DNA from 3 places in the Streptomyces sp. NPDC001530 genome. Region 2 is predicted to be linked to each of the others. Evidence: predicted binding sites of a transcription regulator. Region 2 holds the regulator's gene; each other region holds the start of a gene.
What was found. The regulator HrcA, encoded in region 2, represses chaperone genes, less so after heat shock. The targets are predictions, from matches to a motif close to TTNGCACTCNGNNNNNCNGAGTGCNAA.
Positions count from the first base shown of each region.

Region 1: groES (co-chaperone GroES) is a predicted target of HrcA. The motif match lies at 5,713-5,739, and genes of this name have one in related genera.
Region 3: groL (chaperonin GroEL) is a predicted target of HrcA. The motif match lies at 3,852-3,878, and genes of this name have one in related genera.

Region 1 covers NZ_JBIAVS010000005.1:290,445-300,746, reverse strand. The annotation lists gene ACFY0T_RS12055 (LysR family transcriptional regulator) at 35-931, opposite strand; gene ACFY0T_RS12050 (MOSC domain-containing protein) at 1,012-1,680, shown strand; gene ACFY0T_RS12045 (SDR family NAD(P)-dependent oxidoreductase) at 1,777-2,550, shown strand; gene ACFY0T_RS12040 (ester cyclase) at 2,709-3,416, shown strand; gene groL (chaperonin GroEL) at 3,521-5,149, opposite strand; gene groES (co-chaperone GroES) at 5,260-5,568, opposite strand; gene ACFY0T_RS12025 (polysaccharide deacetylase family protein) at 5,852-6,604, opposite strand; gene ACFY0T_RS12020 (polysaccharide deacetylase family protein) at 6,601-7,590, opposite strand; gene ACFY0T_RS12015 (methyltransferase domain-containing protein) at 7,654-8,916, shown strand; gene ACFY0T_RS12010 (cell wall-binding repeat-containing protein) at 8,894-10,099, opposite strand; gene ACFY0T_RS12005 (hypothetical protein) at 10,083-10,302, shown strand, end outside.
Region 2 covers NZ_JBIAVS010000002.1:476,740-487,041, reverse strand. The annotation lists gene ACFY0T_RS05060 (HAMP domain-containing protein) at 1-2,038, opposite strand, end outside; gene ACFY0T_RS05055 (SpoIIE family protein phosphatase) at 2,142-4,352, shown strand; gene hemW (radical SAM family heme chaperone HemW) at 4,589-5,821, shown strand; gene ACFY0T_RS05045 (DUF3097 domain-containing protein) at 5,907-6,710, opposite strand; gene ACFY0T_RS05040 (MBL fold metallo-hydrolase) at 6,742-7,482, opposite strand; gene hrcA (heat-inducible transcriptional repressor HrcA) at 7,653-8,672, shown strand; gene dnaJ (molecular chaperone DnaJ) at 8,673-9,809, shown strand; gene ACFY0T_RS05025 (nitronate monooxygenase) at 10,047-10,302, shown strand, end outside.
Region 3 covers NZ_JBIAVS010000018.1:200,770-211,071, forward strand. The annotation lists gene ACFY0T_RS34045 (hypothetical protein) at 1-563, shown strand, start outside; gene ACFY0T_RS34050 (NADH:flavin oxidoreductase) at 674-1,828, opposite strand; gene groL (chaperonin GroEL) at 2,068-3,690, opposite strand; gene ACFY0T_RS34060 (cold-shock protein) at 4,054-4,257, opposite strand; gene ACFY0T_RS34065 (MoaD/ThiS family protein) at 4,706-4,981, opposite strand; gene thrC (threonine synthase) at 5,100-6,383, opposite strand; SAM riboswitch class I at 6,401-6,548, opposite strand; gene ACFY0T_RS34075 (glucosyl-3-phosphoglycerate synthase) at 6,733-7,677, shown strand; gene ACFY0T_RS34080 (trehalose-6-phosphate synthase) at 7,777-9,237, shown strand; gene otsB (trehalose-phosphatase) at 9,288-10,151, opposite strand.

The DNA of each region.
Region 1 (10,302 bases), on a different contig from region 2:
GAGCCACCGCAGGGACGCCGCCCCAGGAACGCCGCTACCGAGCCGCCGCCCGCGCCAGCCGGTCCAGCGTCGCCGCCACCGCCGGCACCTGGGCCAGATCCGGGAGCGTGAGCGCGACGATCTCCCGCCGCACCGCGGGCTCCACCGCCACCGTGCGGGCCCCCTTGGGACGTACGGACTCGATGGCGAGCTCCGGAAGGACGGCGACCCCGAGACCCGCACCGACCAGGCCGACCACGGCCGGGTAGTCGTCGGTGGCGAAGTCGATACGGGGCTCGAAGCCGGCGCCGCGGCAGACCTCGACCAGTTGTCCGCGGCAGCGCGGGCAGCCCGCGATCCACGACTCTCCGGCGAACTCGCCGATCGCGACCGACTCCGCGCGGGCGAGGCGGTGCCGTTCGGGCACGAGCCCGACGAGACGATCCGTCAACAAGGGCCGTACAACCAGGTCGTCCCACTCCTCGACGCCCGCCGCGCCCTCGTACCGGAACGCCAGGGCGATGTCGCAGTCGCCGGCCCGGAGCTTCTCCACGGACTCCGACGGTTCGGCTTCCTCCAAGGAGACGCGGGTGCCGGGGTGCGCGGCGCGCAGTGCGGCGAGGGCCGTCGGGACGAGCGTGGAGCTGCCGCTGGGGAAGGAGACGAGCCGGACCCGGCCCGCGCGCAGGCCCGCGATCGCGGCGACCTCCTCCTCTGCGGCCGTCAGGCCGGACAGGATGCTCGCCGCGTGCTTGACCAGGGCCTCGCCCGCCTGAGTCAGACGCATCTCGCGGCCCGTGCGGATCAGCAGCGGCGTGCCGACGGACGACTCCAGGGCCTTCATCTGCTGGCTGACGGCGGGCTGGGTGCAGCCCAGTTCACGCCCCGCCGCCGAGAAGGAGCCGGTGGCGGCGACGGCGCGCAGGACGCGGAGATGACGGGCCTCGATCACCCTCCGAGCATAAGCGGGTCTTGGGGATGACGGCGAATATTGCGTCGACGCTTTGCCCCGAGCCGCCTAGCGTGGGTGCCATGAAGCTTCTTTCCCTGAACCTGGGCCGTGCGCGGGCCGTCGAGTACACGGACCAGCCGGAGGGCGTGACCGGCATCGACAAGCAGCCGGTGGAGGGGCCCGTTCGGGTGACGGCCCCCGGGCCCAAGGGGGTCGGCGCGAGCGGGCTCGCCGGGGACGCGGTGTGCGACATGCGCCATCACGGCGGGGACGACCAGGCCGTGTACGCGGTCGCGCGCGAGGACCTCGACGGCTGGGAGCGCGAGCTCGGCCGGACGCTGCCGAACGGCGTGTTCGGCGAGAACCTCACGACGGAGGGGCTCGACGTCTCCGGCGCGCGGATCGGCGAGCGCTGGCGCGTCGGCTCCGAGGTCGTCCTGGAGGTCACCTGTGGGCGCATACCCTGCCGCACCTTCCAGGGGCACGTCGGCGAGAAGGGCTGGGTGAAGCGGTTCACGGAGCGGGGCGCGCCCGGCGCGTATCTGCGGGTGATCGAACCCGGCGAGATCCGCTCCGGGGACCCGATCGAGATCGTGCACCGGCCGGACCACGACGTCACGGTCGCTCTCCAGTTCCGTGCCGTCACGACCGAACAGGCGCTGCTGCCACGGCTGTTGGCGGCGGGTGCGGCGCTGCATCCGGAGTCGCTGGCGAAGGCGGAGAAGTACGTGGCGAAGTACGGCGCCTAGGACCTGGTCAATCGCCGTACGGAGAACTCGTGGAGCAAGGCCGGGCGTTGGGTGGCGAGGGCGCCGGCCCCCTGGTCAGGTCACTAACCTTGCGCCATGACAACGGCTCTGATTACGGGATCGACCGCGGGCATCGGTGCCGCCTTCGCGCGGCGTCTGGCGGCTGACGGGCACAACCTCGTGCTGGTGGCGCGCGATACGAAGCGACTGGCCGAGCAGGCCACCGAACTGCACGACCGGCACGGCATCGAGGCGGAGGTGCTGACGGCGGACCTGGCCACCGACCACGGCATCGAGGCGGTGGCCACGCGCCTCGGCGACCGCAAGAACCCGGTCGACCTACTGGTCAACAACGCGGGCTTCGGCAACAAGGGCCGCTATCTCGACGTATCGATGGCCGACGAGCTGAAGATGCTCAAGGTGCACTGCGAGGCGGTGCTCCGGCTGACGTCTGCGGCGACCGAGGCCATGAGGGAGCGCGGCCGCGGCGGGGTCGTCAATGTCGCGTCGGTGGCCGCGTTCGTGCCGCGCGGTACGTACGGGGCGTCCAAGGCGTGGGTCGTGCAGTTCACCCAGGGCGCGGCGAAGGACCTGGCGGGCAGCGGCGTACGGCTGATGGCGCTGTGCCCCGGTTTCGTACGGACCGAGTTCCATCAGCGGGCCGGGATGGGCACGGACAACATCCCGAAGTGGATGTGGCTCGACGCGGACAAGCTGGTCGCGGCGGCGCTCGCGGATCTGGCGCGCGGCAAGTCGCTGTCGATTCCGGACCCGCGCTACAAGGCGCTGATGGGCGTGGTGAAGGTGACGCCGCGGGCGCTGCTGGGCGGGATCACGTCGAAGACGGGTCGGAAGTACGGCCCCCAGTGAACGCGGGAGTGGAAAGCGGAAGCCGAGGGCGGAAGTTGAACACGGAAGTACGACCCTCGGCGCAGGCCGCTGTGACGTACACGTGAAGTAGGTGGTGTCGCCCCTCCGGTGGGAAAATGAGGGTGTTCAACCGGACCCAGGGGGCCGGAGGCGACGCCATGACATTCGTACAGCTCATCGACTGCAAGACCAGTCGGTTCGACGAGATGAACCGGCTGATGGATTCATGGGTGGAACAGACCAGGGGCAAGCGGACCGCGACGCACAGTGTGATCGGCAAGGACCGGTCCGACGCGACCCACTTCGTGGAAATCGTGGAGTTCCCGTCGTACGAAGAGGCGATGCGGAACTCGAATCTTCCCGAGACCGACAAGATCTTCCGGGAGATGGTGGCGCTCTGCGACGAGAGGCCGACGTTCACGGACCTGGAAGTGGTCCGCGACGAGCAGCTCTACGCGGCCAACATCCGCAGGTTCTACGAGACGGTGGCCACCAAGGGTGAGCTGCCACCGCTCAACGACCTGATCGCGGAGAACTACCACGACCACGATCCCGCCAACGAGCAGGACACCATCGGTCTCGACGCGATGCGCCGCGAGATAGAGATGTGGCGCGGCGGGTTCGACTTCGCCTTCACCATCGACGACCAGATCGCCCAGGGCGACCGTGTCTCTACGCGATGGACGTGGAGCGGCACCCACAAGGGCGACTTCATGGGGATTCCCGCGACCGGGCGGCAGGTCTCCATGACCGGCTCGACCATCTTCCGCTGCCAGGAGGAAGGGAAGATCGTCGAGGGCTGGTGGCAGTACGACCGGCTGGGGCTGATGGCCCAACTCGGTGCGCTCGACGCGCTGGAGACGTGACGTAGTACCCACCCATGGAGAAGCCCCCGCTCCCTGACCGGGAGCGGGGGCTTCTTCTGGCTGTCAGGCCTCAGTGGCCGTCATGCCTCAGCGGCTGTCATGCCTCAGTGGGAGTGCCCGTGGCCGTGGCCGTGACCGGCGTCGGCCTCCTCCTCGGCCGGCTTCTCGACGACCAGGGTCTCGGTCGTGAGGAGCAGGGAGGCGATGGAGGCGGCGTTCTCCAGGGCGGAGCGGGTGACCTTGACCGGGTCGATGACGCCGGCCTTGACCAGGTCGCCGTACTCGCCGGTGGCGGCGTTGAAGCCCTGACCCTTGTCGAGCTCGGCGACCTTGGAGGTGATGACGTAACCCTCCAGGCCGGCGTTCTCGGCGATCCAGCGCAGCGGCTCGACGGCGGCCTTGCGGACGACCGCGACACCCGTGGCCTCGTCGCCGGTCTTGCCGAGGTTGCCCTCGAGGACCTTCACGGCGTGGACGAGCGCGGAGCCACCACCGGAGACGATGCCCTCCTCGACCGCGGCGCGGGTCGCGGAGATGGCGTCCTCCAGACGGTGCTTCTTCTCCTTGAGCTCGACCTCGGTGGCGGCGCCGACCTTGATCACGCACACGCCGCCGGCCAGCTTCGCGAGGCGCTCCTGGAGCTTCTCGCGGTCCCAGTCGGAGTCGGTGTTCTCGATCTCGGCCTTGATCTGGTTGACGCGGCCGAGGACCTCCTCGGAGCTGCCGCCACCGTCGACGATGGTGGTGTCGTCCTTGGTGACGGTCACACGGCGGGCGGAGCCCAGCACGTCCAGGCCGACCTGGTCGAGCTTGAGGCCGACCTCCTCGGCGATGACCTGACCGCCGGTGAGGGTGGCGATGTCGCCGAGCATGGCCTTGCGGCGGTCACCGAAGCCGGGGGCCTTCACGGCGACGGCGTTGAACGTGCCGCGGATCTTGTTGACGACCAGGGTCGACAGGGCCTCGCCCTCGACGTCCTCGGCGATGATCAGCAGCGGCTTGGAGGCGTTGGACTGGATGACCTTCTCCAGCAGCGGCAGCAGGTCCTGGATGGAGCTGATCTTGCCCTGGTGGATGAGGATGTACGGGTCCTCGAGGACGGCCTCCATGCGCTCCTGGTCCGTCACGAAGTACGGCGACAGGTAGCCCTTGTCGAAGGCCATGCCCTCGGTGAAGTCCAGCTCCAGACCGAAGGTGTTGGACTCCTCGACGGTGATGACACCGTCCTTGCCGACCTTGTCCATCGCCTCGGCGATGAGCTCGCCGACCTGCGGGTCCTGGGCGGACAGACCGGCGACGGCGGCGATGTCGGACTTCTCGTCGATCGGGCGCGCGGTGGCGAGGAGCTCGTCCGAGACGGCCTTGACCGCCGCGTCGATGCCCTTCTTCAGCAGCGCCGGGGAGGCACCCGCGGCGACGTTCTTCAGGCCCTCGCGCACGAGCGCCTGGGCGAGCACGGTGGCGGTGGTCGTACCGTCACCCGCGATGTCGTTGGTCTTGGTCGCCACCTCCTTCACCAGCTGGGCACCGAGGTTCTCGTACGGGTCCTCGACCTCGACCTCGCGGGCGATGGTCACACCGTCGTTGGTGATGGTGGGGGCGCCGAACTTCTTGTCGATGACGACGTTGCGGCCCTTGGGGCCGATCGTCACCTTGACCGTGTCGGCAAGCTTGTTGACGCCGCGCTCAAGGGCGCGACGGGCGTCCTCGTCGAACTTCAGGATCTTCGCCATAGGAGCGGTTCAGCCCTCTCGGAAAACTTGGGAGAACGAACTGCGCCCCCGGCGCCCGGCTTCATAGGTCGCGGGGGCCAGGGGCGCAGCTCACTGCAATTCTGGGTGAATTACTTCTCGACGATCGCGAGCACGTCGCGAGCCGAGAGGACGAGGTACTCCTCGCCGTTGTACTTCACCTCGGTGCCGCCGTACTTGCTGTAGAGCACGACATCGCCGACGGCCACGTCGAGCTCGACGCGCTTTCCGTCTTCGAAACGGCCCGGGCCCACGGCCAGGACGACGCCCTCCTGGGGCTTCTCCTTGGCGGTGTCCGGAATGACCAGGCCAGAGGCCGTGGTCTGCTCGGCGTCCAGCGGCTGGACCACAATGCGGTCCTCGAGCGGCTTGATGGCAACCTTGGAGCTGGCGGTCGTCACGATCCGACCTCCCCCTTCGGAGATCTCACGGGGTTAACTGTCTGAGGTGGCGACCAGGTCGATCCGTCGTCGCGGGTGCCGGACCTGCCCGTCGCTATTGGCACTCTCCAGGGGGGAGTGCCAGGGCCGAGACTATGACTGCGATTAGCACTCGGTCAAGCGGAGTGCCAGAAGCCCGCGGCGCGCCGCGGGTTTCTCACCGTCCGGGGTGGCTGTCGCCGCGCCTGGGAGTCGTCACCAGGCTCCGCCCCCAGATCCCCGTATCGGCCTGAGACGGGCTGAGCTAGAGGTAGTCCTCCAGGCGCCCCAACCCGAACCCCTGTCGCTGCACGCGCCGCAGCAGCCGGGTTGTCGCCCCCGTGAGGCCCGGCTCGTCGGGGAGGGTCAGGATCTCGCCGGCCCGCAGCCGGCGCGTGTCGGCCTCCCGCCCCAGGACGACCGCCGCGACCCCGCAGTCGGCCGCCGCGCGCAGCGTCGTGCTGTCGTACGTGCCGTACGGGGGTCGCAGCAGCCGGGGCCGGATGCCGAAGCGCTTCTTGAGCTTGTCCTGCTGGCCGCAGATCTCGGCGCGCTGGCCGACGTACGGCAGGCCGCGCAGGGAGGCGTGGTCGAGGGTGTGGTTCTGCACGCCGGCGCCGACCGCGCGCAGCTGGGCGAAGTGCCCGTACCCCGGCCCGACGACACTGTCCGTGAGGAACATACTGACCGGCAGCCGCAGTTCACGGACCATGTCGACGAACCGCGGATCACGTTCGGCGCCGTCGTCGTACGTCAGGAAGACCACCTTGTCGCGGGTGGGGACGTGGTCCACGACGGGCGGCAGCCCTGGCCCCGCGGTGCGGGGGGTGGTGCGGGCGGGCGGTTTCGGCGCCCGGGCGAGCGGGGCGGCGAGCCCCCAGCGGCGGTACGGCGGCTCGTGCGGCCGTACCTTCTGCGCCGCCTTCTTGCCCAGCCGCTCGATCGGGTCGACGGACTGCGCGCAGCCGCTCAGCAGAGCGGCGGCGAGCACCCCGGCGGCCAGCGCCCGCACCCTCACAGGTAGTCCTCCAGGCGGGCCACCGCGTACCCCTCGTCGGTCACCTTCTTCATGAAGCGCCGGACCATGTCGGGCATGGTGCCCTTCCAGTCGTTCCGGCCCCGGAAGTGGGTGAGGACGATGTCGCCGGGGTGCAGGTCGCGGTCCCACTCGCGGTACTCCCAGTGGTCGACGAAGACCTCCTCGTCCCAGATCGGCGCGTACTTGATGCCACAGGACTTGGCGGCGCGCAGGGTGTCCCGGTTGTAGTTGCCGTAGGGCGGCCGGAAGACCGTCGGACGCTTGCCGAACTGCCGCTTCATCACCTTCTGCATGCCGCAGATCTCGTGCTTCTGTTCCTCATAGGAGAGTCCGGGCAGGTAGGGGTGGTGGAGGGTGTGGTTGTTGAGCGTGACGCCCCGGTCGCGCATCTTCCGGAAGTACGGGTAGTTGTCCTTGATCAGATAATTGCTGAGGAACGCGGTGTACGGGATCCTCAGATCGCTCATCATCCGCAGGAACGTCGGGTCCTTCTCCTCGCCGTCGTCGATGGTGAGGAAGACGACCTTGTCCTTGGTGGGGACGGTGGTGAAGACCGGGGGCAGTCCCAGCTCCTCCTGGTCGTCGACCTCGAACCCCTCGCGGGCCCTGATCACCGGCTTCCTGACGGGCGCCGGCGGGGCCGCCAGCGGTGTCTTGGCCAGCCCCCAGCGCTTGGCCGCGGCGACCCGTTGGGCCTGCGCGAGGGCGAGCCTGCTGGCGTACGAGTCGAGGGCGCGGGCGGGGGGCGCCTTCAGCGCCTGCTGACCATGGGCCCCGCGTACGCCGACGGAGTCGTCGGCGCAGCTGGAGACGAGGGCGGCGAGGGCGAGCACGGCGACGCCACCGCGGAACCCAGCGCCCGCGTGGAACCCTGCCCCCGCGCGGAACGCGGCACCCGTGCGGAACGCGGCACCCGTGCGGAGTCCGGCACCTCCGCGGGCGCCGGATCCACCACGAAGGACCATCCCCTTCGACCCGAATTTGTCATTTTGTCGTACTGGTCCCATGGCGCCGGATCCTCCCAGGTCATGACACGTACAGGGCTCCGACACCGCCAGCGGACGCGCACGGTCCACCGACTGGCCCACAATGGCCCGGTGAACGACGTCTCCTTCGCCTCCCTGCTCACTCCCGAGGGCCGCGCCCTGCTCGACGAGGTGCGCGGCACCGATCCGGCGCAGGAGCTGGCCGTCGCCACCCGGCTGCGCCGCGAGCACCCGGCCGAGCTGGTCTCGGCGGCCCTCGGGCAGGCGCGGCTGCGGCAGCGGGCGGCGGCGAAGTTCGGGGCCGAGGACGCGGAGCGGATGTTCTTCACCCCGAACGGGGTCGAGCAGTCGACGCGGACGAGCGTGGCGACCTACCGCGCGAAACGGTTCCGGGCGCTGGGCATCCGCTCGGTCGCCGACCTCTGCTGCGGCATCGGCGGCGACGCGATCGCGCTGGCCCGCGCCGGGATCCGGGTCCTCGCCGTCGACCGCGACCCGCTGACGGTGGCGGTCGCCCGCGCGAACGCCGACGCGCTCGGCCTCGCCGACCTCATCGAGGTGCGCGAGGCGGATGTGACGGACGAGGACACCGCACCCTATGACGCGGTCTTCGTGGACCCCGCACGGCGCGGCGGCCGCGGCCGGATCTTCGACCCCGAGGCGTACTCGCCCCCGCTCTCCTGGGCGGTCGACACGGCCCTGAAGGCGCCACTCGCCGCCCTGAAGATCGCCCCCGGCATCCCCCACGAGGCGGTCCCCGTCGAGGCGGAGGCCGAGTGGATCTCGGACCACGGGGAGGTGAAGGAGGCGGTGCTGTGGTTCGGCACGGAGGCGGGCCTGGTGCGGGCCACGCTGTTGCCGGGGCCGCGCGAGCTGCTCGGCCGCGGCCTGCCGGACCCCGAAGTCCGGCCCCTCGGGCGGTACTTGTACGAGCCCGACGGCGCCGTCATCCGCGCCCATCTGGTCGCGGAGGTGGCCGAGGAGCTGGACGGTGGGCTGATCGACGAGACGATCGCGTACGTCACGGCGGACGAGCTGCGCCCGACGCCGTACGCCTCCGCCTACGAGATCACCGACCAACTCCACTTCAGCGTGAAGAAGTTGAAGGCGCTATTGCGGGAGCGCGAGGTCGGCGTCCTGACGGTGAAGAAGCGGGGGTCGGCCGTCGAGCCGGAGGAGCTGCGGCGGAAGGTGAAGCCGCAGGGGCCGGCGTCCGCGACGGTGTTCCTGACACGGGTGGCGGGTGCCCCGACCATGCTGGTGGGGGCACCCGCGCAACCGCCTACTGACGGTGCTCGGCCTTGAGCGAGCCCAGGTCCGGCTCGGCGGCGGGCCGGAGCGTCGCCGACGGGGCGCCCGTGCCCGAGCCGGTCGAGGAGCACGAACTCGTCGCGGCCGGTGCGCCGTTGTAGTACGGCGCGTACGTCCACTGGCTGCTGCTCGCGCTGATCGCCGCACCCGCGGAGTTCAGCGCCGTCGTCGAGACCGAGCCGGTGCCGCCGATGACCGCCACGCCATTGATGCTCGCGGCGCCCCTGACCAGGTAGGACTTGGTGTCGGCGGAGAGCGTGCCGAGGTCCGTCCACAGCAGCGGGCCGAACACGTTCATCGTGGACGCCGCGGTGGTGCCGCCGCGCCGGCTGTCGGTGCAGGCGAGCGCCACGCTGCTCGGCCCGAGCCACCACATCTTCGCGAGAGCGGCCGCGGTGCCCTCGTTGGTGGAGGCCGTGACCGGGTAATAGGTGTACGTCGAGGGCCAGTTGGAGAACGACGTGTGGGTGAGCGCGTACTTCGCCGAGGAGCCGACCGGGATCATGTAGGTGTCGCGCGGGTCGAGGCTGTTCAGGTACGACTTGACCGACGAGGTCAGCGTGTTGCCGTCGTTCGGTACGACGGTGGCCTTGCCGGAGGTCCCGAGGGAGCCCGCCGCCGACGCGGCCGTGAGCGCCGAGTGGTAGTCGGTGCCGGCCGCGAGGAACACGTACTCCGGTGCGTTGGTCATGGACTTGGCGACGGCGACCGAGGTCGAGTAGCGCGAGGTGCCCGCCAGCCGCTTCCGGGTGAAGCCGAGCGAGGTGACCTTCGAGGCGACGGCGCTGCTGAGGATCGATGTGCCGCCGACCAGGCAGACCGTGGCGCCCGGCTTGAGTACCCGCTTCAGCTCGGCCTGCACGGACGAGGAGATCGAGGTCGACGGCGTCAGCAGGACCGGGCCGTGCTTCTTCCCCGCGAGCGCGGGGGCCGTCAGCGCGTACGCCTGGCTGTCCTGGGAGACCAGCACGGCGGACGAGGCGTTCATCAGGCCGCGCTCGCTCTGGCCCACCGTGCTCCAGGTCCAGCGGGACCCGGCGATGTTGCTGCCGTAGACGTCGGCGCCCCAGACGCGGGCGACGGTGTTCTTGCGGAGCGGCTGCCAGGCGGGCGCGCGACCGCTGTAGGGGAAGGGCACGCCTTCGGTCACCGTGTCCGCGGTGACCGTCAGGACCATGTTGCTCTCCTGGCGGCCGCTGCTGGTGAGCCGGTCGAAGTGGACGACCAGCCGATCGCTCGCGGGCGCCCAGGAGGGGCTGTCGTACTCGCCGGTGTCGGTGATCAGGCGGCGCTCGCCGGTGCCGTCGGTGTTGATCGAGAACAGTTGGGGGTGGCCGTCGACCGTGCGGAGGAAGGCAACCTTGGTGCCGTCGGGAGAGG
Region 2 (10,302 bases):
GGGCCACCGCGGACGCCACTTCGGCGATCGCGCGGACCTGGGTGGTGAGGTTGGAGGCGAGCTCGTTCACGTTGGTCGTCAGGCGCTTCCAGGTGCCGTACACGCCCTCGACCCGGGCCTGGCCGCCGAGCTGGCCCTCGGAACCCACCTCGCGGGCCACGCGCGTGACCTCGGAGGAGAAGGAGGAGAGGGTGTCGACCATCGTGTTGATGGTCGTCTTCAGTTCGAGGATCTCGCCGCGGGCGTCCACGTCGATCTTCTTCGACAGGTCGCCCTGGGCCACGGCCGTCGCGACCTGCGCGATGTTCCGCACCTGTGAGGTCAGGTTGTCGGCCATGTAGTTGACGTTGTCGGTCAGATCGCGCCAGACGCCGGACACGCCGAGCACCTGGGCGCGGCCGCCGAGCCGGCCGTCGGTGCCGACCTCGCGGGCCACGCGGGTCACCTCGTCGGCGAAGGCGCGCAGCTGCTCCACCATCGTGTTGACGGTGTCCTTCAGCTCCAGGATCTCGCCGCGGGCGTCGACGGTGATCTTCTTCGACAGGTCGCCGTTCGCGACGGCCGTCGTCACCTGGGCGATGTTGCGGACCTGGGAGGTCAGGTTCAGGGCCATGAAGTTGACGTTGTCGGTGAGGTCCTTCCAGACCCCGGAGACGCCGCGGACCTGGGCCTGGCCGCCGAGGTTGCCCTCGGTGCCGACCTCGCGGGCGACCCTCGTCACTTCGTCGGCGAAGGCGGAGAGCTGGTCGACCATGGTGTTGATGGTCGACTTCAGTTCGAGGATCTCGCCCTTCGCCTCGACGGTGATCTTCTTGCCGAGGTCGCCCTGGGCCACGGCCGTGGAGACGAGGGCGATGTTGCGGACCTGCGACGTCAGGTTGTCCGCCATGAAGTTGACGTTGTCGGTGAGGTCTTTCCAGACGCCACTCACGCCGCGTACCTGCGCCCGGCCGCCGAGGTTTCCTTCTGTGCCGACCTCGCGGGCGACCCTCGTCACTTCGTCGGCGAAGGCGGAGAGCTGGTCGACCATGGTGTTGATGGTCGACTTGAGTTCCAGGATCTCGCCCTGTGCGTCGACCGTGATCTTCTGGCTCAGGTCGCCGTTGGCCACGGCCGTGGTGACCTGGGCGATGTTGCGGACCTGTGAAGTCAGGTTCGAGGCCATGAAGTTGACGTTGTCGGTGAGGTCCTTCCAGACCCCCGACACACCGCGCACCTGCGCCCGGCCGCCCAACTGGCCCTCCGTGCCGACCTCGCGGGCGACTCGGGTGACTTCGTCGGCGAAGGCGGACAGCTGGTCGACCATCGTGTTCACGGTGAGCTTCAGTTCGAGGAGCTCGCCGGTCGCCTCGACGGTCACCGTACGGGTCAGGTCGCCGCGCGCCACCGCCGTGGTCACCAGGGCGATGTCCCGCACCTGGGCCGTCAGCCGGGACGCCATCGTGTTGACCGCCTCGGTCACGTCCCGCCAACTCCCGGACAGGCCCGTCACCTTGGCGCGGCCGCCGAGCCGCCCCTCCGTGCCGACCTCGCGGGCGACGCGGGTGACCTCGCCGGTGAAGAGGGAGAGCTGGTCGACCATCTTGTTGACCGCCCGGCCCAACCGGCGTAAATCGCCCCGGAGCTGACGATTGCCGTCGTGCAGGTCGACCCGCTGGGTCAGATCGCCGCCGGCCACCGCGTCGAGGACGCGGGTCGCGTTCGCCGCGGGGGCCACCAGGGCGTCGAGCAACTGGTTCACGTCGTTGACGCGCGAGGTCCAGTTGCCCTGGCCCGGGCTGGCCGAAAGGCGCTCATCGAGCCGGCCGTGACGGACCAGTTCCCGGCGGACGCGCTGCACCTCGGAGTTGAAGTGGGTGCTGCGGTCCATGATCTGGTTGAACATCGTGCTCAGTTCGGCTACCAGCCCGTGCCCCGTTTCCGGCACTTTGCTGAAATCGCCGTCCCTCGCGGCCGTCATCGCGGCGAGCAGCGGACGCAGATCCGATGCTCGAATCTGTCCGTCTTCGAGCACATGCATACCACTGTTCTCACTCATGGTGGCCCACTTCGGTAACTCGGCGCTTATGGGCAGGGCCAGTCTGTCACTCTGTCCGCATCGCCTGAGGCGTATTCGTCCGAACTGCTCAGGGAGCTGCACAGTGGGGGCCATTCCGACGCAACGGGAGTCCATGGCGCGTTCCCCTGATGCGCCTGCGCACCACCGCGCCGGCCAGGAAGCCATGGCCCGTACCTCGCTGCCGGGCACTCCGCTCGCCCCCGGAACCGCCCGCCGGTTCACCCGCGGCGCGCTCGCCGACTGGGCCGAACTCGCCCTGCCCGGCGCCGAGACCATCGACGACCGGCTCACCGACGACGCCGTCGTGGTGGTCAGCGAACTCGTCACCAACGCCGTCGTGCACGCGGGTACCGACGTCGAACTGCTGTGCCGCCTCGAATGCGCGGGCGACGGGGCGCCGGGCCCGCTCGTCGTCGAGGTCTCCGACCATCACCCCTCGCGCGCGGTACGCGGCGACAGCGTCGAACGGCCTTACGGCACACCGGAGTACGGGCGCGGGTTGCGGCTCGTGGCCGCGCTCTCCGAGGCCTGGGGGATCACGTATCGCACCGGCGTGAAGACCGTGTGGGCGCGGCTGCCTGTTGCGGGGGGCGGAAGCGGGGTCATGGGGGTGGAGGGCGTTTCGGGTGCCGAGAGCGTCTCGGGTGGCGAAATGATTTCGGGGGTCGAGAGGCATGGCGCATCCGGTGGGAGCTCGGGTGGCAGTGGGGTCTCCGGTGTCGGTGGGGTCTTGGGCGGCGGGGGGCTCTCGGGTGGCGGTCGGAATTCGGGAGCCGATGGGGTCGTGGAAGGCGACAGGAACGACCGAGCTGACAGGACCGCCGGAGCCTGCAGGAATTCCGGGGGCGCGGGGAAGACGGGCGATACGGAGAAGACGGGCGATGCGGAGAAGATAGAGGCGTACGCCGGTGAGAGGGCCCTTGAGCGGCGGCTGCGGGCCGGCGAGATACTCGCGCCCGCTGCGAGGCGAAACGCCCAGCAGGACCAGGACTGGCTCAACCGCGGCGCCCTCTCCTTCCTCGCCGAGGCATCCGATCTGCTCGCCGGGCAACTCGACGAGGACCTGGTGGCCGCGCTCGCCGGACAGCTGCTCGTGCCGCGTCTGGCCGACTGGTGCGCGGTGTGGCTGGAGGACGAGGCCACCGACCGGGCGGGCGGACCCGGCTTCGCCCTGGGACCCCGGCTCGCCCGCGTCTGGCACGGCAGCGAGAACCGCATCGAGGAGCTGCGCCGGGCCCTGGAGAAGGACCCGCCGCTGCTGCCCGACGCCGTGCGTTCCCGGGCCGTCCCCGTGCCCTGGCCCGGCGAGGCGCTGGGCGGGCGCGGAGCGAGCGGGGCGGCGCTCGCGTACCGGCTGATCGCGGGCGGGCGGCCGCTGGGCACGCTCGTCATCGGGCGGGCCGGGCAGCTCGGCTTCCCCGACGAGATCACCGGGCTCGTCGAGGACCTCAGCCGCCGTATCGCCCTGTCCATCGGCGCGGCCCGCCAGTACGCGCGCCAGGCCACCATCAGCCGGGTCCTCCAGCGCGGCCTGCTGCCCGGCGCGGTCGCCGAGATCCCCGGGGTGCGCAGCGCCCTCGTGTACGAGCCGCTCGACAAGGGCGGGCCCAGCGGCGACTTCTACGACCTGTTCCCGGCGGGGGACGGGCGCTGGTGCTTCGCGGTGGGCGACGTCCAGGGCAAGGGGCCCGAGGCCGCCGTCGTGATCGGCCTGGCCCGGCCCTGGCTGCGGCTGCTGGCCCGCGAGGGCTACGACGTCGCGGACGTTCTCGACCGCCTCAACCAGCTTCTGCTCGACGACGCGACGGAGGCCGCGGACGCGGCGGCGCGTGCGCTGGTGGCCGCGGGTGGGCCCGGGCTCGGTGCGGATCCCGGGCCGCAGACGCGGTTCCTGTCCATGCTGTACGGCGAGCTCGTTCCCTTCGACGGCGGTGTGCGCTGCACGCTGGCTTCCGCCGGGCACCCGCTGCCGTTACTGCTCGGTCCCGGCGGCGACGTACGGGAGGTGGCTCGGCCGCAGACGCTCCTCGGCGTGTTCGAGGACGCCGGGTACACCTCCGAGACGTTCGAGCTGCACTCCGGTGACACTGTGCTGTGTGTCACGGACGGGGTGACGGAGCGGCGCAGCGGGTCGCGGCAGTTCGATGACGACGACGGGCTTGCGAAGGCCCTCTCGGGGTGTGTCGGGCTCGGCGTCGAGCTGGTTGCGGAACGGATCCGCCGGCTGGTGCACGAGTTCGGGGCGAGGCCGCCGGAGGATGACCTGGCGTTGCTGGTGCTGCAGGCCGAGTAGGGCGGGCCGACGGCGTTTTTCGCCCCCTCCGCCTCTACCCTCCCCCAAGCTCTCGGCTTCGCTCGAGCAGGGGGGACCCCCATCGTCTCTGGGGGCCCCGCCCCCCAGACCCCCCGGGTTGTTTTTCGGCTGCGGGTGGGTGGGGGCTGGTCGCGCAGTTCCCCGCGCCCCTGACAGGGGCGCTCCTGGGGCGAAGGAAACGAGGGCACCCCTGCCCGTGCTGGACAATAGAACTCATGCCTTCCGCACTTCCCGACGGTGAGCCCGTCCCCGATGACGGGGCGCTGCCCGTGCGCGCCCTGGCCGGGGCGGCCGAGCGGCCCCTCGGGTTCTACCTCCATGTGCCGTACTGCGCGACCCGCTGCGGCTACTGCGACTTCAACACCTACACGGCGACCGAGCTGCGGGGCACCGGAGGCGTGCTCGCCTCCCGCGACAACTACGCGGAGACGCTGATCGACGAGGTCCGCCTGGCCCGCAAGGTCCTCGGCGACGACCCGCGCCCCGTCCGCACGGTCTTCGTCGGCGGCGGTACGCCGACCCTGCTGGCCGCCGACGATCTCGTACGGATGCTCGGGGCGATCCGCGACGAGTTCGGCCTCGCGGACGACGCGGAGATCACGACCGAGGCGAACCCGGAGTCGGTGGACCCGGCGTACCTCGCGACCCTGCGCGCCGGAGGCTTCAACCGGATCTCCTTCGGCATGCAGAGCGCCCGGCAGCACGTCCTGAAGGTGCTCGACCGCACGCACACCCCCGGCCGCCCCGAGGCCTGTGTCGCCGAGGCCCGGGCGGCGGGCTTCGAGCATGTGAACCTCGACCTGATCTACGGCACGCCGGGGGAGTCCGACGACGACTGGCGCGCCTCGCTCGACGCCGCGCTCGGCGCCGGTCCCGACCACATCTCCGCGTACGCCCTGATCGTCGAGGAGGGCACCCAGCTCGCCCGTCGTATCCGCCGCGGCGAGGTCCCGATGACGGACGACGACGTCCACGCGGACCGCTACCTCATCGCCGACGAGATCCTCTCGGTGGCCGGTTTCGACTGGTACGAGGTCTCCAACTGGGCCACCTCGGACGCCGGCCGGTGTCTGCACAACGAGCTGTACTGGCGCGGCGCCGACTGGTGGGGCGCGGGCCCCGGCGCCCACAGCCACGTCGGCGGCGTGCGCTGGTGGAACGTGAAACACCCCGGGGCCTACGCCGCGGCCCTGGCCTCCGGCCGCTCACCGGGCGCGGGCCGCGAACTCCTCTCCGAGGAGGACCGCCGCGTGGAGCGCATCCTGCTCGAGCTGCGGCTGCGCGAGGGCTGCCCGCTGTCCCTGCTCCGGCCGGACGGTCTGGCCGCCTCCCGCCGGGCCCTGTCCGACGGACTCCTCGAACCCGGTCCGTACGACGCCGGTCGCGCCGTTCTCACGCTGCGGGGGCGGCTGCTGGCCGACGCGGTGGTGCGGGACCTGGTGGACTGAGGCGCCCGGGGTGCCGCTTTCCGCTGGGATGGGCGCCGCCCCAGCGGCACGACTGCCCACAGCTGCGTACGACTGCTGCCCACAGTTACGCCGGTGCGGTCACGAAGTCGATCAACTCCTCCACCCGGCCCAGGAGTTCCGGCTCCAGGTCCTTGTAGGAGTGCACGCGGGACAGGATGTGCTGCCAGGCCGCGCCGGTGTTCTCCGGCCAGCCCAGGGCGCGGCAGACGCCCGTCTTCCAGTCCTGGCCGTGCGGGATCCGGGGCCAGGCCCGGATGCCCACGGAGGACGGTTTCACGGCCTCCCAGATGTCGATGTAGGGGTGGCCCAGCACCAGGGCGTGGTCGCTCGTGACCGCGTCCGCGATGCGGGACTCCTTCGTGCCGGGGACGAGGTGGTCGACGAGGACGCCGAGGCGGGCGTCCGGCCCCGGGGCGAAGTCCGCGACGATCGACGGGAGGTCGTCGATGCCCTCCAGGTACTCGACGACGACGCCCTCGATACGGAGGTCGTCGCCCCAGACGCGTTCGACCAGTTCGGCGTCGTGGCGGCCCTCCACGTAGATGCGTCCGGCCCGCGCGACCCGGGCCCGCGCGCCGGGTACGGCGACCGAACCGGAGGCCGTCCGGGTGGGACGCGGCGGACCGGCGGCGGGGCGGACCAGCGTCACGACCTTGCCCTCCAGGAGGAAGCCGCGCGGCTCCAGCGGGAACACCCGGTGCTTGCCGAAGCGGTCCTCCAGGGTCACCGTGCCCGCCTCGCAGCGGATCACCGCGCCGCAGAAGCCGGTGCCGGGCTCCTCGACCACCAGGCCGGGGTCCGCGGGGACCTCGGGCACGGGCTGGGGCTTCTTCCACGGCGGGGTCAGGTCCGGAGAGTACTGGCGCATTCGGATGACGATAGGAGAAGCCCCCGGTCCGCTACGAAGACACGCCGAAACGTGTGGCCAACGCGTCCCGCTGCGCACGGACAAACGCCGCATTCACCGCCGCTCCGTGCCCCGGCACGTACACCGCGTCCTCCCCGCCCAGATCGAGCAGCCGGTCCAGCGCCGCCGGCCAGTGCGACGGGACGGCATCCGGGCCCGCCTGGGGCTCGCCCGACTCCTCCACCAGGTCGCCGCAGAAGACGATCTCCGGGGACGACGGCGATCCGGGGACCAGCACCACCAGGTCGTAGCAGGTGTGAGCCGGGCCGACGTTCGCCAGCAGGACCTGGGTGCCGCCGCCCAGGTCGAGGGTCCACTCGCCGGACACCAGATGGCGGGGGTGGACCAGGAGGTCCGCGGCCTCCTCCGCCTCGCGCGGGTCGAGACCGCTCCGTACGGCGTCCGCGCGCAGCTCCTCGCGGTCGCGCGCGAAGACCGTGTCCAGGCCGACCGCCCCGAACACCTCCACCCCCGCGAACGCCGCCGCCCCGAAGACATGGTCGAAGTGGGGGTGTGTGAGTGCGAGGTGCGTCACGCGGCGGTCGCCACCGAGGAGCCGCCGCGCCTGCGAGCGCAGCCGCGCGCCCTCCCCGAGGCTCGACCCCGCGTCGATCATCAGCGCCGCGCCCCCGCCCACCACGAGCCCGGCCGTGCAGTCCCAGACCGGAAGCCGCCGCCGCCCGACCCCGGGTGCCACCCTTTCCCACCCCAGCTCTTCCCAAGTCAGCCTCATACGGAGACGCTAACCATGAGAGCCTGCCAGGCACGACATCGCAGGCCCGCCCTTGCCGGGGCCGTACCTCACCGCCGTACACTGGGCCGGGGAATGCTGGCACTCACGTGCGCTGAGTGCCAGGCCGAAGGCCACGAAGAGCGCGGGAAAGACTTCTGGAGGTGTGCGCGATGCTCAGTGAACGCAGGCTCGAGGTGCTGCGCGCCATCGTCCAGGACTACGTGGGCACCGAGGAGCCGGTCGGATCGAAGGCGCTCACCGAGCGGCACCGGCTCGGCGTCTCCCCGGCGACCGTGCGCAACGACATGGCTGCGCTGGAGGACGAGGGCTACATCGCCCAGCCGCACACCAGCGCCGGGCGCATCCCCACCGACAAGGGCTACCGGCTCTTCGTCGACAAGCTCGCGGGCGTCAAGCCGATGACCGCGCCCGAGCGCCGCGCGATCCAGAACTTCCTCGACGGCGCCGTCGACCTCGACGACGTCGTGGCGCGCACCGTGCGGCTGCTCGCGCAGCTCACGCGGCAGGTCGCCGTCGTGCAGTACCCCTCGCTGACGCGCTCGACCGTGCGGCACGTGGAGTTGCTGTCGCTCGCCCCCGCGCGCGTGATGCTCGTGCTGATCACCGACACCGGCCGGGTCGAGCAGCGCATGATCGACTGCCCGGCGCCGTTCGGGGAGACCTCCCTCGCCGATCTGCGCGCGCGGCTCAACAGCCGGGTCGCGGGCCGCCGCTTCGCGGACGTCCCGCAGCTCGTGCAGGACCTCCCGGAGGCCTTCGAGGAGCCGGAGGACCGGGGTACGGTCGCGACGGTGCTCTCCACCCTCCTGGAGACACTCGTCGAGGAGACCGAGGAGCGGCTGATGATCGGCGGCACCGCCAATCTGACGCGCTTCGGACATGACTTTCCCCTCACCATCCGCCCCGTCCTCGAGGCGCTGGAGGAGCAGGTCGTCCTCCTCAAGTTGCTTGGTGAGGCGAAGGATTCGGGCATGACCGTGCGGATCGGTCACGAGAACGCCCATGAGGGACTCAACTCCACGTCCGTGGTCTCGGTCGGCTACGGTTCGGGCGGCGAAGCAGTCGCCAAACTCGGCGTGGTCGGACCGACCCGCATGGATTACCCGGGAACGATGGGAGCGGTACGAGCGGTGGCACGGTACGTCGGACAGATCCTGGCGGAGTCGTAAGTGGCCACGGACTACTACGCCGTACTCGGCGTGCGCCGCGACGCGTCCCAGGACGAGATCAAGAAGGCGTTCCGGAGGCTCGCGCGCGAGCTGCACCCGGACGTCAATCCCGATCCGAAGACGCAGGAGCGGTTCAAGGAGATCAACGCCGCGTACGAGGTGTTGTCGGACCCGCAGAAGAAGCAGGTCTACGACCTCGGTGGCGACCCGCTGTCCCAGTCGGGCGGCGCGGGCGCGGGCGGCTTCGGCGCCGGCGGCTTCGGGAACTTCTCGGACATCATGGACGCGTTCTTCGGTACGGCGTCGCAGCGCGGGCCGCGCTCGCGTACGCGCCGTGGCCAGGACGCCATGATCCGGCTCGAGATCGAGCTGGACGAGGCGGCCTTCGGCACGACGAAGGACATCCAGGTCGACACGGCCGTCGTCTGCGCCACCTGCAACGGCGAGGGCGCGGCGCCGGGGACTTCGGCCCAGACGTGTGACATGTGCCGCGGTCGCGGTGAGGTGTCGCAGGTGACGCGGTCCTTCCTGGGCCAGGTCATGACGTCCCGGCCCTGTCCGCAGTGCCAGGGCTTCGGGACCGTGGTCCCCACCCCGTGCCCCGAGTGCGCGGGTGACGGACGGGTCCGCTCCCGGCGGACGCTGACCGTGAAGATCCCCGCCGGTGTCGACAACGGCACGCGGATCCAGCTCGCCGGTGAGGGTGAGGTCGGGCCCGGTGGCGGGCCCGCCGGTGACCTCTACGTCGAGATCCACGAGCTGCCGCACGCCGTCTTCCAGCGGCGCGGTGACGACCTCCACTGCACGGTCACCATCCCGATGACCGCGGCGTCCCTCGGCACCAAGGTGCCACTGGAGACCCTCGACGGGCTGGAGGAGGTCGACATCCGTCCGGGCACGCAGTCCGGGCAGTCGATTCCGCTGCACGGGCGGGGTGTCACCCATCTGCGGGGTGGGGGGCGTGGTGACCTCATCGTGCATGTCGAGGTGATGACTCCGACGAAGCTCGATCCCGAGCAGGAACGGCTGCTGCGGGAGCTGGCGAAGCTGCGGGGCGAGGAGCGGCCGACCGGGCAGTTCCAGCCCGGGCAGCAGGGACTGTTCTCACGTCTGAAGGACGCGTTCAACGGTCGCTGAGGTGGGGGTTTCGCCCCCTCCGCCCCTGCCCGTCCCGTACTGGGGGCTGTGCCCCCCAGACCCCCTGGGTTGTCTTTTGGCTGCGGGTGGGTGGGGGCTTGTCGCGCAGTTCCCCGCGCCCCTTGCGGGGCGTTCCACGGGGGCGAAAATATGTGGTCGCGGGTGCCCATCCCATTGGCCTATGCCAGGCGGAAGGCCGGATTCGGACTTGTTCGGAGGACGTGACAACATGCCGTCATGTCCTCCGCACTGACCGATCTCTTCCCTCACCCGATCGTGCAGGCCCCCATGGCGGGCGGCGTCTCCGTCCCGCACCTCGCGGCCGCCGTGGCCGAGGCCGGCGGGCTCGGGTTCCTCGCCGCCGGGTACAAGACCGCCGACGGCATGTACCAGGAGATCAAGCAGCTGCGCGGACTCACGGGCCGCCCCTTCGGCGTGAACCTCTTCATGCCGCAGCCCGAGTATGCGGACTCGGCCGCCGTCGAGGTGTACG
Region 3 (10,302 bases), on a different contig from region 2:
GCCGCGCCCTGCGGCTGCTCGGGGAGCACGGCGACGCGCTGAACGCCGACACCCCCGACGCCAAGCTGCACGAGGTCAAGGCCGACCTGAAGCGGGCCCTGGACCTGCTCGACGAGACGGTGACGACGGCCGCGCCCACGACCCGCTGCTCGGAGCATCCAGGCGGCCCCGTCGACGAGGGCGCCGCCGACCTCTGCCTGCTCTGCGAGACCCGCCGCCGCGCCGCCCGCCGCTCCGAGGTCAACGACGCGTACGCGCACGGCCGCACCACCACCGGCCCCGAGGAAGCCCCCGAGCGCACCAAGTCCCGCTACGGCCTGCGCGGCGACCGCCCCCAGCCCCAGCAGCGCTGGCTCCCGGAGGTCTGGAACGGCCAGGCGTGGCAGCTCTGCGGCACCCCCCGCCGAGACCGCCACGAGGCCGAGCGCTACCTCGCCGCCGAGCGCCGCACCCCCCGCCCCGGAATGGCCTACCGCTTGGTCCACGAATTCACGGACTACGAGGTCCTACGCATCTGGGGCACCCCGGTAAGAATCGACATCGAACCAATGGGCAACCTCTAGCCGATCCAGGGGGAGCCCCCACCCGTCCGCACCCGAAAGTCAAACCCAGGGGGGTCTGGCGGGCGCAGCCCCCGGGGTACGGGAATGGGTGGGGGCGAAAACCCCCGAGGTCAGCTGAGGGTGCGGAGCGCCGCCGGGTCGTACGCCGCCAGGTCCGCGAACCGTCCGTCGAGAACCTTCGCCGCCCACTCCGGGTCCTGCAGCAGCGCACGCCCGACCGCGACCATGTCGAACTCGTCGCTCTCCAGGCGGTCGAGGAGGTTGTCGAGGCCGGCCACCGGCGCGCCCTCGCCCTGGAAGGCCTTGATGAAGTCGCCGTCCAGGCCGACCGAGCCGACGGTGATGGCGGGCTTGCCGGTCAGCTTCTTCGTCCAGCCGGCCAGGTTCAGGTCCGAGCCGTCGAACTCCGGGAGCCAGTAGCGGCGGGTGGAGGCGTGGAAGGCGTCCACTCCGGCCGCGGCGAGCGGGGTCAGGATGGACTCCAGCTCCTCCGGCGTCTCGGCGAGCCGGGCGTCGTACGCCTCCTGCTTCCACTGCGAGTAGCGGAAGAGGACGGGGAACTCCGGGGAGACCGCCGCGCGCACGGCGGCGACGATCTCCGCCGCGAACTTCGTACGGGCCACCGGGTCGCCGCCGTACGCGTCGGTACGACGGTTGGTGCCCGCCCACAGGAACTGGTCGATGAGGTAGCCGTGGGCGCCGTGGAGTTCGACGCCGTCGAAGCCGATGCGCTCGGCGGCGGCCGCGGCCTCGGCGAACGCCGCGATGACGTCGTCCAGGTCGGCCTGGGTCATCTCCTTGCCCTCACCGGCGGTGCCGTTGATGCGCAGGCCCGACGGGCCGACCGCGGGGGCGTCCGCGAACGGCGGCTCGCCCGCGCTGCGCACCATGCCGATGTGCCACAGCTGCGGCACGATCGCGCCGCCCGCCGCGTGCACGGCGTCGGCGACCTTCGCCCAGCCCGCCAGCTGCTCCTCGCCGTGGAAGCGCGGGACGCGGTCGCTCTGCCCTGCCGAGTCGTGGCCGACGTACGTGCCCTCGGTGACGATCAGACCGACGCCCGCGGCGGCGCGGCGGGCGTAGTACCCGACGACGTCCTCCCCCGGTATGCCGCCCGGCGAGAACATCCGGGTCATCGGGGCCATCGCGATGCGGTTGGGGACGGTCAGGCCGTTCAGGGTCACGGGGCGGGACAGGATCTCGGCTGCGCGCGAGGCGGCGGTGGCAGTCACGAAGGGGGCTCCTCGGAGAGGTCGGTCAGACATCGAGCAGACGGCGCATGGGGATTCCGTGCAGTATGTGCACATGCATCAAACCGTCTGTCAACGTCAACCGCCCCGCCCGCCAGGGCATTCCGCCGCCCCACGCCCCCTTCTGTGATCCGGACCACGCCCGCCCATGGCCCCTGCTGCGCCCCTGACCCCGAACACGCCCGAGGGCGGCACCCCCTGGGAGTGGGGGTACCGCCCTCGGAACGTAAGGACAGTGATCAACCAGAGGTCGATCAGAAGTCCATGTCACCGCCCGGCATGCCGCCCGGAGCGGCCGCGGAGGCCTTCTCCGGCTTGTCGGCGATGACGGCCTCGGTGGTGAGGAACAGCGCGGCGATGGAGGCGGCGTTCTGCAGGGCAGAGCGGGTCACCTTCGCCGGGTCGATGATGCCCTCGGCGATCATGTCGACGTACTCACCGGTCGCGGCGTTCAGACCGTGGCCGACCTGAAGGTTGCGCACCTTCTCGACGACGACGCCACCCTCGAGACCACCGTTGACGGCGATCTGCTTGAGCGGGGCCTCCAGGGCGAGCTTCACGGCGTTGGCGCCGGTCGCCTCGTCACCTTCGAGCTCGAGCTTCTCGAACACGGCGGAAGCCTGGATGAGAGCGACGCCACCACCGGCGACGATGCCCTCCTCGACGGCCGCCTTCGCGTTGCGAACGGCGTCCTCGATGCGGTGCTTGCGCTCCTTGAGCTCGACCTCGGTGGCGGCACCGGCCTTGATGACGGCCACGCCGCCGGCCAGCTTCGCCAGGCGCTCCTGGAGCTTCTCGCGGTCGTAGTCCGAGTCCGAGTTCTCGATCTCGGCGCGGATCTGGTTGACCCGGCCGGCGACCTGGTCGGCGGAGCCGGCGCCGTCGACGATCGTGGTCTCGTCCTTGGTGATGACGACCTTGCGGGCGCGGCCCAGCAGGTCCAGACCCGCGTTCTCCAGCTTGAGGCCGACCTCCTCGGAGATGACCTCGCCGCCCGTGAGGATGGCGATGTCGCCGAGCATGGCCTTGCGGCGGTCACCGAAGCCCGGGGCCTTGACGGCAACAGACTTGAAGGTGCCACGGATCTTGTTGACGACCAGGGTCGACAGGGCCTCGCCCTCGACGTCCTCGGCGATGATCAGCAGCGGCTTGCCGGACTGCATGACCTTCTCGAGGAGCGGCAGCAGGTCCTTGACGTTGCTGATCTTCGAGTTGGCGATCAGGATGTACGGGTCGTCGAGGACGGCCTCCATACGCTCCATGTCGGTGGCGAAGTACGCCGAGATGTAGCCCTTGTCGAAGCGCATACCCTCGGTGAGCTCCAGCTCCAGACCGAAGGTCTGGGACTCCTCGACGGTGATGACGCCTTCCTTGCCGACCTTGTCCATGGCCTCGGCGATGAGCTCGCCGATCTGGGTGTCGGCGGCGGAGATGGAGGCCGTGGAAGCGATCTGCTCCTTGGTCTCGACATCCTTCGCCTGCTCCAGCAGAGCGGCGGAGACGGCCTCGACGGCCTTCTCGATACCGCGCTTGAGGGCCATCGGGTTGGCACCGGCGGCGACGTTGCGAAGGCCCTCGCGGACCAGCGCCTGGGCCAGGACGGTCGCGGTCGTCGTGCCGTCACCGGCGACGTCGTCCGTCTTCTTCGCGACCTCCTTGACCAGCTCGGCGCCGATCTTCTCGTACGGGTCCTCGAGCTCGATCTCCTTGGCGATGGAGACACCGTCGTTGGTGATCGTGGGGGCGCCCCACTTCTTCTCGAGGACGACGTTGCGGCCCTTGGGGCCGAGGGTCACCTTGACGGCGTCCGCGAGCTGGTTCATGCCGCGCTCGAGGCCTCGCCGCGCCTCCTCGTCGAACGCGATGATCTTGGCCATGTGAAGTGGTCCTCCCGGACGGGGTGGATTGCTCCGGATCGTGCCCGCGCCCGCGACGGACGGCCTGCAAGCCTTGTGGTTCCTTGCCCCACCGGCCTGCGGACCTCACCGGCCCGATCCAAGTTCTGTCACTCTCACTCGGAGAGTGCTAACGCCAATGATTAGCACTCGACCCCGTCGAGTGCAAGGTGCGCTCGCGCAGCGAGCTCGTTGAGGGGTGGTGGTCGGGCGACGGGTGGGCGCAAGGTGCGCTCGCGCAGCGAGCTCGTTGAGGGGTCGGCCCGGGAACGCACGAGGGGCCCGCATCCCTGGTGGGATGCGGGCCCCTCGGCGTGAGTGCGTCGGTGGCCGTTCGCGCCGGGATCAGACGGCGAGCTTGACCATGTCCGCCTGCGGACCCTTCTGGCCCTGCGAGATCTCGAACTCCACTCGCTGACCCTCTTCAAGGGTGCGGTAGCCGTCCATCTGAATCGCGCTGTAGTGCACGAAGACGTCCGCACCACCGTCGACCGCGATGAAGCCGTACCCCTTCTCCGCGTTGAACCACTTGACGGTGCCCTGAGCCATGCCTAACTCCCCTATTACTGGCCCTTGCACAGATCCACACTTCGCGGATCCGGGTCAGACCTCACCCCCCAACGGTTGGGGGTGTGCGCCGGAACGCGTCGACCGCGGCTGAATGTATCTGTCCAACTGCCGTCTGCAACAGGTCAATCGGACGAGAATTCTGGGCACAGCCGATCGGGAATATGCGGAGAATTCGCAAGGATTCAGGGCAAGTCGGGCCCCGTATATGCCATAAACGGCTCAAAAAGGCGGGGCACTTTGGCTGCTTCTAGTCGGGCGCCCGGCAGGTACTCATATGCGCCCGGCATGAAAGGCGAAGCAGGTTCCCCAACTGTACCCCGCTCAACCATGCAGAATTGCCCCCTCCGTTTCTCTCACGGAGGGGGCAATTCGGTGAACTCTTCGTGCTGGAAGCCGGGTCAGCAACCGCCCGCACTGTGACTGGTGGTCAGCCTCCGGCGACGGCGGGGATGATCGAGACGCCCGCACCGTCCGGCGTCGCCGTCTCCAGGCCCTGCTCGAACCGGACGTCGTCGTCGTTGACGTACACGTTGACGAAGCGGCGCAGCTTGCCCTGGTCGTCCAGGACACGCGCGGCGATACCCGTGTGGTTCTTCTCCAGATCGGCGATGACCTCGGCGAGGGTCGCACCCTCGGCGCTCACCTCGGCCTGACCGCCGGTGTAGGTGCGCAGGATGGTGGGGATACGGACGTTGACGCTCATGGGTGATGACCTCCGGTCAGGTACAGCGCCCCGTAAGGGGCGCGGGGCTCTGCTGAATATGCGGCTCCGCCGCGCGGGCGCGACCAGCCCCCACCGGCCCGCAGATGGAGAACGGTCCTTACGCGAGGCCGGCTTCCCGGAAAGAGTCCAGGTTGGGCCGGATCGTCGCGGTGAGCCCCGTGCCGGCCACCGCGTCCAACGTCTTGAGACCGTCACCGGTGTTGAGGACGACGGTCGTCAGCGTCGGGTCGAGCAGCCTGTTCTCGATCAGCTTGCGTGTGACGCCGACGGTCACGCCACCTGCGGTTTCGGCGAAGATGCCCTCCGTGCGCGCGAGGAGCTTGATGGCGTCGACGATCTGCTCGTCGGTCACATCCTCCACCGCACCGCCCGTACGGCGCGCGATGTCCAGCACGTACGGCCCGTCGGCCGGGTTGCCGATGGCGAGCGACTTGGCGATGGTGTTCGGCTTCTGGGGGCGTACGACGTCGTGCCCGGCCTTGTAGGCGACGGACACCGGCGAGCAGCCCTCGGCCTGGGCACCGAAGATCTTGTACGGCTTGTCCTCGACGAGGCCGAGCTTGATCAGCTCCTGCAGACCCTTGTCGACCTTGGTGAGCTGGGAGCCGGAGGCGATCGGCACGACCAGCTGGTCCGGGAGCTGCCAGCCGAGCTGCTCGCAGATCTCGTACGCGAGGGTCTTGGAGCCCTCCGCGTAGTACGGCCGCAGGTTGACGTTGACGAAGCCCCAGCCCTCGCCGGCCGGGTCGCCGATCAGCTCGGAGCAGAAGCGGTTCACGTCGTCGTAGTTGCCCTCGATGCCGACGAGCTCGCCGCCGTAGATCGCGGCCATGACGACCTTGCCCTGCTCCAGGTCGTGCGGGATGAACACGCAGGAGCGGAAGCCGGCGCGGGCGGCGGCGGCACCCACGGCACCGGCGAGGTTGCCGGTCGAGGAGCAGGAGAGAGTGGTGAAGTCGAAGGCGCGGGCGGCCTCGATGGCCTGCGCGACGACGCGGTCCTTGAAGGAGTGCGTCGGGTTGCCGGAGTCGTCCTTGACGAAGAGCTTGCCGGCGTCGACGCCCAGCTCGCGCGCCAGGTTGTCGGCCTTGACGAGCTTGGTCCAGCCGGGGTTGATGTTCGGCTTCTCGGCGACGTCCGCCGGGACGGGGAGCAGCGGCGCGTAACGCCAGATGTTCGCGGGGCCCGCTTCGATGCGCTTGCGGAGTTCCTCGGTTTCGTAGGCCGAGAAGTCGTACGCGATCTCCAGCGGGCCGAAACACTCCTCGCAGGCGAAGACCGGGCCGAGGGGCACGCGGTGACCGCATTCGCGGCATGAGAGCGCCGCGGCGGGACCCAGATCGACAGAGTTCGTGGTGGTGGCAACTGTCTGCGCAGCCATGGAGGCGAGGCCCTTTCTCCTCATCTTCCTCACGACGCACTTCGCCGTGAGACGGATTTGGCACCTTCCCTAGCCGGGAGCCTCGCCACGTCCGCGTGACAGGAACCAGCTGGAGGGTTGCCGGGGCTTCATCGGGCCGTATCCCTCTGCCCCTCTGGATGAGCGGTATTCGGTTGTACGCGGATGATCTACGCAATGCGATGGTCATCCGCGTTGTTCAAGACTGTAACCGAAGGCCAGGACAGTTGAGATAGTCGTCCGAACCGCGAGACGGCCCTATCCGATCTGCCGCTGCCGCGGCGGGCACGCCGATGAGAGTGTGTGATCAGACAGTAAGGAGCCGCAGACTGTGCTGGAAGAAGTTGAGCGCTGGCTGAGCACCCGCTCGTGGTCCGTGACCGATCGCCCGCTCCACAAGCTCATGGCCGCCAAACGCACCACAGGGTCGACGGTCAGTGTCGTGCTGCCCGCGCTCAACGAGGAGGAGACCGTCGGCGAGATCGTCGCGATCATCCGCCACGATCTGATGCAACAGGTCCCCCTCGTTGACGAGATCGTCGTGGTCGACTCGGGCTCGACGGACCGCACCTCCGAGGTGGCCGCCGCCGCGGGCGCGCGCGTCGTGCACCGGGACGAGATCCTGCCGCGGATACCGACCGTGCCCGGCAAGGGCGAGGTCCTGTGGCGGTCACTGCTCGTGACGAGCGGGGACATCGTCTGCTTCATCGACGCGGACCTCAAGGAGTTCTCGTCCGACTTCGTCTCCGGGATCGTGGGCCCGCTGCTCACCGACCCGGGCGTGGACCTCGTCAAGGCCATGTACGACAGGCCGCTCGGCTCCGCCGCCGGTCAGGGTGGCCGCGTCACCGAACTCATGGCGCGCCCCCTGCTGAACATGCACTGGCCGCAGCTCGCGGGCTTCGTCCAGCCGCTCGGCGGCGAGTACGCGGCCCGGCGGTCGCTGCTGGAGCAGCTCCCGTTCCCCGTCGGGTACGGCGTCGAGCTGGGCATGCTCGTCGACGCCCTGCACCTGGTGGGCCTGGACGCCCTGGCCCAGGTCGACGTGGGCGTCCGCAGGCACCGCCACCAGGACGGGCAGGCGCTGGGCCGGATGGCCGCGGCGATCTATCGCACGGCCCAGCTGCGGCTGGCGCGCGGCCACATGATCCGTCCCGCGCTCACACAGTTCGAACGGGGCGAGGACGGTTTCGAGCCGCGCACGCACTCCGTCGACACGGAGGAACGCCCTCCGATGGCGGACATCGCCGAATATCAGTCACGCAGAGTGGCATAGCCGTCGACAAGGAGTGACCGACTCCGGGCGGTCGTATACGGCCTGTTCGGACCTCGGCCGTACGTTTGAGCGTTTCCGGGCCGGGCTAGGTTGAGGCGTATGGCTTCCACGCATGGTGCCCATCGGATTCTGGTCGCGTCGAACCGCGGCCCGATCACCTACGAGGTACACGAGGACGGCTCGCTGCACGCCAGGCGCGGCGGCGGCGGGCTGGTCTCGGGCCTGTCGGCGATCGGGCCGGACGCGGACGCCCTGTGGGTGTGCTCGGCGCTCGGCGCCGGGGACCGCGAGGCGGTGCGGCGCGGGGTCGGCGAGACCGGCGTACGGATGCTGGACATCGACGCCGAGGTGCACGCCGACGCGTACAACGGCATCGCGAACTCCGTGCTGTGGTTCGTCCACCACATGCTGTACCAGACACCGCTGGAGCCGGTCTTCGGCGTCGAATTCCGCCGCCAGTGGGCTTCGTACGAGGCGTACAACCGCGCGTTCGCCGAGGCGCTGGCCGACGAGGCGGCCCAGCGTGCGGTGGTGATCGTCCAGGACTACCACCTGTGCCTGGTGCCGGGGATGCTCCGCGAGCTGCGCCCCGACCTGAGAATCGGGCACTTCTCGCACACGCCGTGGGCACCGGAGGAGTACTTCCGGATGCTGCCGGACGACATCCGGGCGCAGCTGGTGTGGGGCATGCTGGGCGCCGACCGGCTGGGGTTCCTGACCTGGCGCTGGGCGTCGGCCTTCATGCGGTGCGCCGGGGAGGTGGACCGCGAGCGGATCTTCCCGACCTCGCCGAGCGGTGACCCGCGCCGGTCCGTCGAGCACTCGCCGACCGGGCGCCCGCCGCTGCGGACCACGCAGATCGGCGTGCACGGGCTCGGCGCGGACGCCGAGTTCCTGCGAGCGCGCTCCCACGAATCGGACGTCGACCAGCGCATGGCGGTGCTGCGGGCGGAGATCGGCGAGGGCCGGAAGGCGATCGTGCGCGTCGACCGGACCGAGCTGTCGAAGAACATCGTGCGCGGGCTGCTGGCCTATCGGCAGCTCCTGGAGGACCACCCCGAGTGGCGCGAGCGGGTCGTACACGTCGCCTTCGCCTACCCGTCCCGGCAGGACCTCGCCGTCTACCGCGACTACACGGCCGAGGTGCAGCGGGCCGCGGACGACATCAACTCCCAGTACGGGACGCCGGGTTGGACCCCGGTCATCCTGCACGTCAAGGACGACTTCGCCCGCTCCCTGGCCGCGTACCGGCTCGCCGACGTGGCCCTCGTCAACCCGATCCGGGACGGCATGAACCTCGTCGCCAAGGAGGTGCCGGTCGTCTCCGACGAGGGGTGTGCACTGGTGCTCTCGCGGGAGGCGGGGGCGTATGAGGAGCTGGGCGAGGACGCGGTGGTGGTGAATCCGTACGACGTGATCGGCACCGCCCGCGCGCTGCACGAGGCGCTGAGCATGCCGCTCGGGGAGCGGGCCGAGCGTACGAAACGGCTCGCCGCCGCGGCGACCGCGCTGCCTCCGGCGCAGTGGTTCCTGGAGCAGTTGCGCGAGCTGGAAGTCTGACGGCACGGCACCCGGCGCTCTCGTCTGTGCCCACCCTCCCCCAAGCTCGATTACGTCAGCTGAGTCGCGAGCGCGGACAGCAGTCGTACGACGCCGGGCGGGCCGTCCACCACCAGGTCGGCCCGGTCGGCGAGTTCGGCGACCTCGGAGCTGCCGCTGCAGACCAGGAGCCCGGGGATGCCGTCCGAGCGAAGCTTGTCGACGGCGGCGAAGGCGGGCAGGTCGCCCAGGTCGTCGCCGGCGTAGAGGACGGATTCGGCGCCGATCTCGCGGACGTACTCCAGGAGGGCGACGCCCTTGTCCATGCCGGGGGGACGGAGCTCCAGAACCATGCGGCCCGGTTCGACGATCAGGCCGTGCCGGGTGGCCAGGTCGGAGAGGGGCTCGCGCAGGGCCTCGAACGCGGCCTGCGGGTCGCTCGCGCGGCGAGTGTGCACGGCGACGGCGCGGCCCTTCTCCTCGATCCACGTGCCCTGCCAGGCGCCGATCTTGTCGAGGAACCCGGGCAGCTCGGCGCGGACGGCGGCGACGCCGGGGTGCGGGGCGGGGGCGCTGACCGTGCCGCTCACCGCGTCCCAGCGTTCGGCGCCGTAGTGGCCGAGGACGACCAGGTGCTCCAGGCCCGGTACGCCCGCGAAGCCGCCGTGCCGGACCGCGACGCCGGCCGGGCGGCCGGTGACCACGGCGACGGAGGCGACCTTCGGGGCGAGGGCCGCGAGGGCGGGGACCGCGTCGGGGTGGGCGCGGGCCTGTTCTGGGTCGGGGACGATCGGGGCGAGGGTCCCGTCGAAGTCGAGCGCGATCACGGCACGGGTGGGCCGTGATCGGATGGCGTCGAGGCCGTCGCGTCCGGCGGGGGTCGCGGGTGTCGGCAAGGAGTCCGTGGACTCCGGCGATTCCGGATGGCTGCCCATACGCCGACCCTATCCGCGCGAGGCCGGGCGCACCCATGTCTCATCGGGTCACACCCGCTTTCCCGCCCGGGGGGCTGGGGGTGGGGTGGCTTTTTCGCCCCCTCCGCCCCTACCCGTCCCGTCCCTGGGGGCTGCGCCCCCAGACCCCCCT